4 regions of the Paraclostridium bifermentans genome follow, and region 1 is predicted to be linked to each of the others. Evidence: riboswitches for the same ligand, from Rfam matches in the RefSeq annotation. Region 1 holds a riboswitch; each other region holds the start of a gene.
The links. Region 1 has a riboswitch for lysine ahead of lysA (diaminopimelate decarboxylase). Riboswitches for the same ligand answer to the same signal wherever they lie in the genome.
Positions count from the first base shown of each region.

Region 2: another riboswitch for lysine. It lies ahead of KXZ80_RS02420 (amino acid permease); the one in region 1 lies ahead of lysA (diaminopimelate decarboxylase).
Region 3: another riboswitch for lysine. It lies ahead of KXZ80_RS07385 (Na+/H+ antiporter NhaC family protein); the one in region 1 lies ahead of lysA (diaminopimelate decarboxylase).
Region 4: another riboswitch for lysine. It lies ahead of nhaC (Na+/H+ antiporter NhaC); the one in region 1 lies ahead of lysA (diaminopimelate decarboxylase).

Region 1 is NZ_CP079737.1:1,889,476-1,892,699, forward strand. Features, by position in the region: gene KXZ80_RS09175 (dicarboxylate/amino acid:cation symporter) at 1-124, opposite strand, end outside; gene lysA (diaminopimelate decarboxylase) at 161-1,459, opposite strand; lysine riboswitch at 1,568-1,745, opposite strand; gene KXZ80_RS09185 (ArsB/NhaD family transporter) at 2,081-3,224, shown strand, end outside.
Region 2 is NZ_CP079737.1:476,855-480,078, forward strand. Features, by position in the region: gene KXZ80_RS02415 (TIGR04076 family protein) at 1-59, shown strand, start outside; gene KXZ80_RS02420 (amino acid permease) at 95-1,561, opposite strand; lysine riboswitch at 1,853-2,022, opposite strand; gene KXZ80_RS02425 (spore coat protein) at 2,240-2,734, opposite strand; gene KXZ80_RS02430 (PocR ligand-binding domain-containing protein) at 2,837-3,224, shown strand, end outside.
Region 3 is NZ_CP079737.1:1,569,568-1,572,791, forward strand. Features, by position in the region: gene KXZ80_RS07380 (pentapeptide repeat-containing protein) at 1-808, shown strand, start outside; lysine riboswitch at 902-1,076, shown strand; gene KXZ80_RS07385 (Na+/H+ antiporter NhaC family protein) at 1,209-2,948, shown strand; gene KXZ80_RS07390 (hypothetical protein) at 3,098-3,224, shown strand, end outside.
Region 4 is NZ_CP079737.1:1,276,987-1,280,210, forward strand. Features, by position in the region: gene nhaC (Na+/H+ antiporter NhaC) at 1-1,337, opposite strand, end outside; lysine riboswitch at 1,464-1,635, opposite strand; gene KXZ80_RS06100 (peroxiredoxin) at 1,750-3,224, opposite strand, start outside.

The DNA of each region.
Region 1 (3,224 bases):
ATAAGTCTCCTACTGGCTTAAATATGGCTGCCTTAGCGCCCATTATAGCTCCGACGATTCCCCCTAATATAATTGCTAAAATTAAAATTATTGATGATTTGTAATTCTTCCAAAATGACTTCATTATTTTCTCCTTTGTGTCTTATTTAATTTTTTACCTTTAGTCAGCGATTTCTAATCTTAAAAGATCTTCAAAGCTTTCTCTTTTGCATATTAATTTACTTTTGCCATCTTTAACAGATACTACTGCAGGCTTTATTATTTTATTGTAGTTTGATGACATTGAATATCCATACGCTCCAGTTGATGACATTATTAATATATCTCCACTTTCTATATCCATAACATCAACATCTGTTATTAGTATATCACCACTTTCGCAACATTTACCAGCTATTGTAACTTTATTATTTTTATCTATACCCATTTTGTTGGCAATTGAACATTCGTACCCTGCCTGATATAATGAGGGTCTTATATTATCTGTCATTCCACCGTCAACACTTACATATGTTCTTACATCTTTTATATCCTTTATAGATCCCACTGTGTATATTGTGCTTCCTGCATTTGCAACTATGGATCTTCCTGGCTCTATTATTAATATTGGAGTACTTATATTTATATCTTTACATACATCCTCAACTTTTTGTATTATTGAGCTGCAAAACTCTTTTATTGTTTTAGGTTCATCACTCTCTGTATAATAAACACCTACCCCTCCTCCTAAATCAACTTCCTCTATGTTTATGTTATGTTGTTGTTTTATTTCTTTTACTAGATTCATCATTATTTCAACTTCATCTAAATATGGTTCTACGTCAAAAATTTGAGATCCTATGTGAGCATGTAATCCTACTAGGCTTATATTTTCATATTTTTTAATATTTTCTAATGCATCTTGTAAATCTCCATTTGATAATGCAAATCCAAATTTTGAATCAATTTGTCCTGTTTTTATATAATCGTGAGTATGTGCTTCTATTCCTGGTGTTATTCTAAAATATATAGATTGAATTTTACTTTTTTCATTGCATATTTTTTGTAATAATTCTAGTTCATAGTAATTATCTACAACAAATCTTCCAACTCCAAGATTTACTCCCATTTCAATTTCATCTATTGTTTTGTTATTTCCATGAAATAATACTTTTTCCATAGGAAAGCCTGATTTGTATGCTGTGAAAAGTTCACCACCTGATACTACGTCAAGATATAGACCTTCTTCATCTATTAATTTGCACATATAAATTGGTAAAAATGCTTTACCTGCATATGCAACTCTGTTTTTATTTTCATGAACCTTGAAATGTTTTATATATTCTTTACAATTGCTTCTGACTAATTCCTCATCAAGTACATAAAGTGGTGTTTTGTATTTTTCTCTAAGTTCTTTACATCCAACTCCACCTATATATAATTCATTTCCTTTTACCGACATAGTACCTTGTAATCTCATATCTTAAGCCCTCCTGTTTTTGTATTAATCATTTTTTATAAACAAAAATCCCCCTTAAGTTTCACTTAAGGGGGATTAAATTTAGCTAAAAATATATAGCATCTATTCCTTAAATGTAGCTCAACACAATTTAATATTGTGACAGTTATGCATATATTATATACATCCCCAGGTACATAGCCTTAAAGCATCAGCTACATCCTTCGGCAATAATCCCTTTTCCAATAAGTCTTCGTTGCTTAACTCATTATTGGTACTGATTATTATTGCGACCTCTACAATTCGTATTCAATTTATTTATATGTAATTTTACATACCTAATTTATAATTGTCAACAATTTTATTTTATTTAAACTTTAATTTTATGTAATATTATTTCAAAATCAGCTTTAAATTAACATATATACTAATTTTTAATATTCTTATGTTAAATTCAAAACATTACTTAATTTTATTAATTAAACTTTTAATTTTAAATTAAAAGCACTTAATAATATTTAGAAAACTTACTATTTTCTTTGTTTTAAAAGAACTTTCCTTTTTTTTAACACATTTAAGTTTTTTCAACTATACTCTACTTATAGGTTTTAATATATTTATTATTATAAGGGGGCGATATTAGTGCTTATTAAACAAGTAATAGCTATCATCATATTTTTAGTGGTTATGCTAGCTATTATTTCAGAAAAAGTAAATAGAGCTATTGCAGCTATGGCCGGAGCTTTACTTATGATTATATTTAACATATTGTCAGTTGAGCAAGGCCTGCATCATATCGATTTTAATACAATTGGGGTTTTAATAGGCATGATGCTATTTGTTTCTGTTGTCAAAAATTCAGGTGTATTTGAATACATAGCTATATTTTCAGCTAAAAAATCAAAGGGAGATCCTTGGAAAATCATGCTATGTTTTATAATATTAACTGCTGTTTTATCAGCTGTTTTAGATAATGTTACCACCGTATTGTTAATAGGTCCAATGACCATAGTTATAACTCAAATTCTAAATATAAATCCAACTCCATTTTTAATAACCCAAATTCTAGCATCTAATATAGGAGGGACTGCAACCCTAATAGGAGATCCACCTAATATAATGATAGGTAGTGCAGCAAATCTAAGTTTTGCAGACTTTATAATAAACTTAGGTCCTATAGTTCTAATCATTTTATTTTTAACTATCTTGTGTTTTAAATTTATGTTCAAAAAACAGCTTTTTGTAGATGATAAAGCAAAAGAAAAAATTTTAAATTTAGATGAAAAAAAAGCAATTAAAGATAAGCCACTGCTTATAAAGAGTATTATTATGATTATATTTATTTTGCTTGGATTTATTTTGCACAATGTTTTAAATCTTGAATCTAGTATAGTCGCCTTGACAGGAGCTACTATAATGATGTTTATAGGCAAACAAGATGTTGATGAAATACTTTCCAGTGTTGAGTGGTCAACTATCGCATTTTTTGGAGGATTATTTGTAATAGTTGGGGGTCTTGTTGAAGTTGGAATAATAAATAGCATTGCTGAATATTTAATAAGTGCAACAAGTGGGCACTTAGTTCTTACAATGCTAGTTATACTTTGGCTATCAGCTATAATTTCATCATTCTTAGATAATATACCTTTTGTAGCTACTTTGATTCCACTTATACTAACTATGCAAGGCCAAGGTATAGATGTAATGCCAATATGGTGGGCAACTTCTCTAGGAGCTTGCCTAGGTGGTAATGGTACATTAATAGGAGCTTCTGCTAATATAGTTC
Region 2 (3,224 bases), 1.4 Mb from region 1:
CAATACATTCTTGTAATGATGGGTTACACCCTGTTATATATAAATTAGAAAGAATATAAGAAAAAGGCTGATTTTTAAAATCAGCCTTTTTAATTTAATTTAATTCACTTATTTGACTATCTATTGAACTACTGCTTATATTTTCATCAAAAGTTAAATCAACTTCATCCAAAGATACAACTTTAGTTTTATGTTTAATTTTATATCCAACATATAAAGCTATGAATAAAGGTATACCTATATAAGAAGCTATTAAACTATGCCAGTCAACTCCATTTGGAGTTATACAAGAGTATCCTTGGCCTAATATTATTATCAAACACATTATAAGTGCTAATATAGGTCCGAATGGATACCATTTAGCTTTAAACTTTAATTCTTTTAAACTATGACCTTGATGGATATATGCTTTTCTAAATCTATAGTGACAAACTGCTATACCAACCCATGCTATAAATCCAGCAAGTCCAGATGCAGCAACTAACCAAACATAAACTGTACTTTCTGCAAATATACCAGTTAAGAAACATGCAGAAGCTACTAATGTAGTTAATATTAATGCATTTACAGGAACACCTCTTTTATTAGTTTTTGCAAAAACTTTAGGTGCAAGTCCTTCTTTAGCCATTGAATGAAGCATTCTAGTTGATGCATACATACCTGAATTACCTGCAGATAAAACAGATGTAAGTATTACTGCATTCATAAGTGAAGCAGCACCAGCTATTCCTGCTTTTTCAAAAACCATAGTAAATGGACTTTCAGAAACACCAGCCTGAGTAAAAGGTATAATAGCACCTAAAACAATTATAGTTCCTAGATAAAATATTAATATTCTCCAAAAAATTGATTTTATAGCTTTTGGTATAGTTTTTTCAGGTTGCTCACTTTCTCCGGCTGCAACTCCTATAAGTTCTGTACCTTGGAATGAGAAACCTGCAACTAAAAATATAGCAAATACAGATTTTATACCACCATGAAATGGTCCATCTGCTATAAAGTAATTATGAAATCCTATCTCATCAGAACCCATTACACCAAGTATCATTAAAACACCTATTATTAAAAATATTATTACAGTTACAACTTTAATTCCTGCAAACCAATACTCAGATTCGCCATATGCTTTTGCTGATAAAAAGTTTAAACCTACAATTATAGCTAAGAAAAATATACTCCAATAAAATCCAGGTACATCAGGGAACCAATATTTCATAATTAATGATCCTGCAACCATTTCAGCTGCTATAGTTATTGCCCAGTTATACCAATAGTTCCATCCAAGAGCAAAACCAAGTGCTGGATCAATAAACTTTGTAGCATAAGAGCTAAAAGATCCAGATATAGGCATATATGTTGCCATCTCACCTAAACTAGTTATTAAGAAATAAACCATTATTCCTATTAACCCATATGCAAGTAATGCACCACCAGGACCTGCTTGGTGAAGAGTATCACCCATCGCAAGGAATATACCTGTACCGATCGATCCTCCTAGAGCAATCATGTTAAGATGTCTAGCTTTTAACCCTCTTTTTAAATCTTGATTTTCATTACTCATTTTACTTATCCTCCTTATGGTAGTTAGTTATCCATAAGTAAGTAACTAAGATAATAAATCTTTATGAAAATAAAAAATTCACTTCGCTCATGTCGCCAACGACTTCGTCCGTTGCTCAAAAAGCTTTTTTACGCTCAAAACATATTATATGGATATAACTAAGTTTCATAGGTTATCTACGAATTTTAAATAATTATAATTCCTTAAGCGTAAAAAAAGCCATGAGACTATGCTCATGACTTTATACGAAAAAATTCATACTAACTAAGTATGATGATACCGTACGCTTTCATTGAAAATAGCACTCCACAAAATGTGACAGTCTTATATATATTTTATATAAGCCCAGTAAATAGTATTAAAGCTATTAACTATTCACTTCGGCGAAATTTCCTTTCATATTACTTCATCGAGCTTATCTCCATAATACTACTAATAAGTTTCGCGCCTCTATCTCAGTTATCTACTTGTTGTATACAATTATAAAACAAATTTGAAATAAGTCAATAAAAAAAATTATATTGGTAAAGTTAACTATTTTCAGATGATTTATAAAAATGAGAAAAATTAAGTTAAATTGGTAAAGAAAATCATTGATATACCGATAATATATAAATATTTAACACTATAAAAATAGTTAAGGATGTGATCCATTAATTGATATCACATCCTATTTTTCTAGTTATACATATTATGTTGACTCATGTAATTGTAAATTTTTTCTCCGTGTTCTTGTTCTTCTTTTTGAATATGATTTAAAACTTGGCGTATGTTTTTATCTGCAAACTCAAAAATAGCTGTATTATATGTAGATGATACATATTTTTCAGTACTAAGTGAGTCTTGGCATAACATTTTATCTTGTTCATTATAAGCATTCATTTGTGATGATTGTAAATTCATGTTAGGCATAGTATTTGAACTTTGCATATTTGAGTTTTGGTTCCCTTGGCTTTGACCTTGACCTTGATTAATATTAGGAACAGTACCACTTAAAATTTGATTTATTGAAGTTAAGTGTTGTTGTTCATGTTGAGAAAGTTCATTAAATAAGCTTTTTAGTTGTGGGTCTGAAGCTTTTTGAGCATATTCTTGATATTTTTGAACACATAATTGCTCATGGCTTTTTTCGTCTTCTAATAACATTTTTTCTTTAGCAGTTAAATTTAACATAAAATCCACCTCCACTAAATAGTCTGCATAATAAACAATATATTATTCATATATGATAAAATTAGTACATGATATAAAATTGCCTTTAAAGGAGTATGAAAAGTGAGAAATGAAAATTTAAGTCTAAATAAGATAATAGATTTCAAAAAATGGGATAATTTACAAGATTATCTTTCGCTAGTTACGAAAATGGCAATAGTTATAGTGGACTATAAAGGAAATCCGATAACTAAACACAGTAGATGCCACAAATTTTGTGAGTTAGTAAGAGGTAATTCTAAATTATCAAAGTACTGTGAAAAATGTGATTCAAGAGGTGGGTTAGAAGCTGTACGAATGAATAAACCATATATATATTTATGTCACTACAATATAGTTGATGTTGCTATACCTATTATATTAGATGAAAAATATATAGGTGCAATAATGGCAGGACAAGTGAGAATAGATGATTATGAATCAACAGATATGTTAGAACAAATATTAAAAG
Region 3 (3,224 bases), 320 kb from region 1:
TTTAAATAAGTATGACAATTTATCATGTCATTTTATAAACTGTGATATTTATTCGAAATTTTTAAATTGTATACTATCTTTTGCTATTTTTGAAAAATGTAAATTGAATACAAGTAATTTTGAACAAAGTGCAATGGACAATATTATAATTATAGATAGTTATTTGGATATGATAATTTTTGCTGATTGTGACTTATGTGGTGCCAAAACTATTTCAACATATATTAAAGATTTAGAGTTCAGAGATAAATTTCAAACTAAACTAGATGAAAAAAGCTTCTTTGATAAATTACCTGTTAAGTTTAAAACTAGGGACGAATATGAAGGTCTTTATATGACATATGAAACCTTAGCTGATAAATTTAAAGAGAACTCTTTAAATAATAACTTTGGAGAATATTATTATTTGTGTAAAAATACTCAAAGAAAAACTTTAAAAATAATACCTAAGATAGAATCATATTTATACTGGCTTACTTGTGGGTACGGTGAGAGACCTGAATTTGCAGTATATTCATCACTAGTTATTATGTTTATATTTGCAATTTTATATTTATTTTTAGGCGTAGAGATAGACGATAAAACTATTATATATAATATGAGCACTATAAAAAATTTATCTATATCTAAATTTTTAAAAGACCTAAATGAAACACTAAGTTTAAGTATAGGATCATTTGGAGGAGTAGGGACTATAAATTGCAAACCGACAGAAATTAGTTATATATTAACAAATCTAGAAGTACTAATCGGGGTTATAATGATGGGATTAGGAATAGGAACTTTAACTAGAAAAGTTGTTAGATAAGTTTTAAAAATAATGAAAATTTAGAAAATATTGAAAAAACAGTTGATTATTTACAATAATATATATATAATTTACTTAATATAAAAAGTGAATAAAAAAGGTAGAGGCGCGGTACTTATAAGTACTAGTAATGAGTTAAGCACATAGATTTACTAGGAAAGGAATTATCGCCGAAGTTTATAACTGATGCTTTAAGGTTATATGCTGGGGGTGTATAGAATATATACATCACTGTCACAAATTATATTTGTGTTGAGCTATCATTTAAGGAAGTTAATATTGTGCAGATTTTGCATAATATAAAAAGCCTTGAGTGTATACTCAAGGCTTTTTCTTATTTAAAGCCCTAAGTATTTATTACCCTTTGCATTCACTAAAGCTAAATTTAGGGAGGATTTTTATGAGAAACAAAAAATATTTTGTAGTTTTATTAACTTTAGTTTTAGTAGTTTTATTAACACCTATTTCATTTGCACAAGAAACGGATATAGCATTTCAAAACGCAAGTAAATTTAAATTTTTAACATTGATTCCACCACTAGTATCTATACTTTTAGCATTTATTACTAAAAATGTTGTAATATCCTTATTTATAGGTATATTATCTGGAAGCTTTTTACTTAGTTTAAATAGTACTAATTTTATTTTAGCTTTACCCCAAAGCTTCATAGATTTTATATATAGAGCGCTTAATTCACTTGCAGACCCATGGAATGCAGGTATAATACTCCAAGTTCTAGCTATTGGAGGGGTTATTCATTTAGTAGCAAAAATGGGAGGAGCTAAAGCAATAGCAATAAGCTTAGCGGACAAAGCTAAAAGTTCAAAAGGAACTCAAATTATAACATGGTTTTTGGGACTTTTAGTATTCTTTGATGATTATGCAAATTCATTGATAGTAGGGCCTATTATGAGACCAGTAAGCGACAAAATGAATATTTCTAGAGAAAGACTTGCTTTTATAATTGATGCAACAGCTGCACCTATTGCAGGACTTGCAATAATATCTACATGGATAGGATTAGAAGTTGGACTTATAAATGATGCTTTTTCAGGTATTGGGCTAAATAATGATGCTTTTGGGATATTCTTACAAACTATTCCCTATAGATTTTATAATATATTAATCTTAGCATTTGTAATTATAACTATTGTTTTAGCTAAGGATTTTGGTCCTATGAGAAAAGCTGAGATTAAAGCGAAACAATCTGATTTTAATAACTTAGATACAAAACATAACGATTCAATTCAATCAGAGTTAGAACCTAAAGTTGGAGTGAAACTGAGTATATGGAATGCAATTATTCCTATTGGAACTCTTATAGTTACATCATTAATATTTTTTTATTATAGTGGATACACATCAATAGTTAATGGGGATAATATTGAACTTCAAAATTTAATGTTTAAATCACCATGGTCATTTTTAGCTATAAAAGAAGCATTTAGCTCAGCAGATGCATCAGTAGTACTATTCCAATCAGCTATTATTTCAAGTATAGTCGCTATTTTAATGGCTGTTTCTAAAAAAATATTTAAAGTGTCTGAAGCTATAGAAATTTGGATAGATGGTATGAAAAGTTTGTTAATGACAGCTGTTATTTTAATTTTGGCATGGTCGTTAAGCTCAGTAATAAAAGATTTGGGGACAGCTAAATTTCTAGTTACATTACTGTCAGGATCTATGCCAGCATTTTTACTACCTAGCGTAATATTTATACTAGGCTCAATAATATCTTTTTCAACAGGGACAGCTTATGGAACTATGGGGATACTAATGCCACTTGCGATTCCTCTTGCACACTCTATAAATCCAGAAATATCATTTATAGTAATATCTACAAGTGCTGTGCTTACGGGTGCTATATTTGGTGATCATTGTTCACCTATATCAGACACAACTATCTTATCATCTATGGGAGCTGGATGTAATCATATAGACCATGTAAAAACGCAAATGCCATATGCTCTATTTGTAGCAAGCATAACTGTATTATTTGGATATATACCTGCAGGTCTAGGAATATCAATATATATAGTTATACCTATTTCGATATTAGCTATTTTTATAGGAGTACAACTATTTGGGAAAAAAGCAGATGAATATGAGGTTTGCGAAATAAAAGAAACTTTAATCTAAAAAATTAATCATATAATAAAAAACTATCTGAAAAGTTAAATTTGATGGATTCTATTTTATCTAATTTAAACTCAAAGGATAGTTTTTTGTTTGTATTGATAGGTATATACATCAATTAATATAATAAACTATACTAAGGGGGGAAGTGTATGAAGTTTACAGATATTTTAAAAGACGTTTTTTCAAGTGTAAGGAAAATGATAGCGATATGTCTAACTATTGTATTTTGCTACTTAAGTATAATAGGAAGTATAAAACCATCTGAATTTATGCCTA
Region 4 (3,224 bases), 610 kb from region 1:
AAAGGACATAGAAGGTTAAAAAATGCAAATGGTAAAAATACAAATGATCCAACTCCAAGTGTAGCACTCATATATGCTCCACATGTATTCCAAGGAATAAGAGGAGATGTTATAGTTGCACTGTCTTCTAGAGATCGAGAAAGATTTTCAGGACAAAGACCTTGTTTTTTAAATGCTTCTCTGTACATACTTCCAGGCATTACTATTGCTAGATATTGATCAGCAACTGCTAAATTAGTTCCTATACATGTAAAGATAGTTGCAGCCACTAAACCAAAAGTTCCTTTTGCAAATTTTAATATAGCAGAAGCTAGAGCTTCTAACATTCCAGTTTTTTCAAGTATTCCACCTGTAGTTAAAGCACATAACATAAGAGATACTGTACCTAACATACTATTAAGTCCACCGCGAGTTAATAGTTCGTCCACAAAGGCCATTCCACTATTTGATGTATATCCAACTTGAGCAACTTCTAAAACATCTTTAAATGAAGCACCTTGGAAAGCTATAGCTACAAAACCTCCAAGTAGTGTACCTACAATAAGACCTGGAATAGCAGGAACTTTAAATATAACCATTACTATAACCATTACAGGTATTAATAATAATAACGGAGATAATGTATTATAATTTGAAGCTAAAGCTTGTTGTATTTGTAAAATTTGGCTATTATCTATAACTTGTCCTGCGTATTTAAGTCCAATTACAGCATATAGTATAAGAGCAATAACATATGCCGGAATAGTTGAATAAAGCATATGCTTTATATGTGTAAATAAATTAGTACCAGCCATAGCAGGAGCTAAGTTTGTTGTATCTGAAAGTGGAGACATTTTATCACCAAAGTATGCACCTGAGATAATAGCACCAGCTATTATCTCCTTAGGAATACCTAAAGCACTTCCTATACCTAAAAGGGCTATACCTATAGTACCAGCTGTAGTCCAAGAAGAACCTGTAGATATAGAAACTATAGAACATATAATAGTTGTGGCAACTAAGAAAATTCCAGGAGAAAGTATATTCAATCCCCAATATATCATACTTGGAACAACTCCTGAAATTATCCATGTACCAATTAACATACCAACAATTAATAAAATTATAATAGCTTGCATAGTAGAATTTATAGTTGATAATATACCTTCTTCAAGTTCTTTCCATGTAAATCCTAATTTAAATATTGCAACAAATCCACAGAAAACTCCACCTAAAACTAAGGGAATATGAGCTGAAAGCCCTAGTTTAGTTAAAGATATAGATAGTGTGAAAATTAAAAATCCTAAACATAGAAGTGAATCGCCAAGCGAAGCCTGCCTTTTTTCTCTTTTTAACATAATGTAACCTCCAAATGGTGTATTGAGAATATAACGGGAATGGAGAATGATAATAAAAAAGGTCTAAGAATATTAAGAGATATTCCTAGACCTGAAATTATAATTTGAAAAATATAATAACTTTAATCTAAAGATAGCCCTCCACATAAAGTGACAGTGTTATATATCTTATACATAACCCCAATATATAAGTTTTAAGCTTAACTTATATATTTCGGCATCATTACCTTTCCTATTAAATCTTAGGTGCTTTCCCTCAATAATAGTACTATTTAATAATGCAACCTCTACCATTAGTTATATTCTGTTTAAATTTATGTATCTAATTATAACATATTAAATTAAATTGTAAATATAAATTTAAATTTTATGAAAATAAAAAACAGTCTATCTTATTAAGATAGACTGTTTTTTAAACTAAAAAGCTAGAACCATACGTTTCTTCTATTTCACGTCTTAATTCACTAGGATTATTAATTCCATCACTCATTGCTTTAGCGAGTATATTTGCTTTATCATAAGGTGCCATCCAAGAGAAAATACCTCCAAGACAATTGTCTATTACATATTGAGTTTTTATATAAATAGATAGCATATCATCATAAGACATAGCAAACTCATTATCTTTTACTAAATATGAAGCTTGAGCTTCTTTATCAAATTTAAATGTATATCCGTTTTTATTTATAAAATCTTTTCTAAGTTGATCAAAAGATTTAGTTGTAGTAGCTCCTAGTCGACCATAAAATGGAACTCCCATTAATATTTTTTCTGAAGGCATTCCAGCTTCAATTAAATTATTAACCATAATATCTACACTGTATCCAGGTAAAGCAAGTTCTGATTCATATAAATTTGCTTGATGTTTTTTGCCTTTCTCGCCAGTTTCACCAGCAGTAAAATCGTAACTCATCAAGTTGAAATAGTTAATTAGAGGAGCTATTTTGTTTATTTCTGCACTTTTATTTAGGTATTCTCTTGTTCCAGTACCTGCTACACTTAACCATTTATCGGATCCAATTACATCCCTAATAGCAGTAAGTAAAAGTGTGAAATTTTCTCTATCTGAAGGACTAGATTTAATTCCTGCACCACTAGTTCCAGGGTATTCCCAATCTATATCTATGCCATCTAAACCATATTGCTTTATAAGAGCATTTGCTTGACGAGCAAAATTATATCTAGAAGCTGGAGTAGCTGCAGCATCAGAAAATCCTTCTTGACCCCAACCACCAATGGCTGCAATCACTTGAAGGTCTGGATTATCTTTTCTAAGTGATAGCAATTGACGTAAGTAACGAGGCGTTGGAACAAATAAAGTGCCATCTGGTTTAATCTCAACAAATGCATATATTACAAAATCAAGCAAAAATGCATCAACACTTGTAGGATCTCCTAAAACGTATGTGCCTACTAATCTATTTAAATCAGGGCAGTTAGGATTAATTGGGATATTATTTGCTGGAGAATCTATTTGAGGACGACCTTTAACATTAGCTTTATAATCTAATTTTTTGTTATTAGAAGTTTTATCATCTATAAAACATAGATACCAGTCCATGCAACTTTTATTTTTATCACAACTCTTAATTCTTTCTTTTAATTCTTTATAAGTTTTAGGAGGAGGTAAAATTACAGGCATTCCAGGAAGCCAGTCAGCAGGTGTTAAAACATTATGTTCATCTGAAGTTTGAAGAGCATCTATTATTCTAACTATTTCAGGAATATTTCTTCCTGTAGTTAAAGGATAATAAAGTATTGTTCTTAAAATTTGATTTGGATCAATTATAAAAACAGATCTTACAGTAGATGTATCGCTCATTTGCTCTGAAATCATTCCATATAATCTAGAAATTTCCATTTTCCTATCATCTATTACAGGAAATG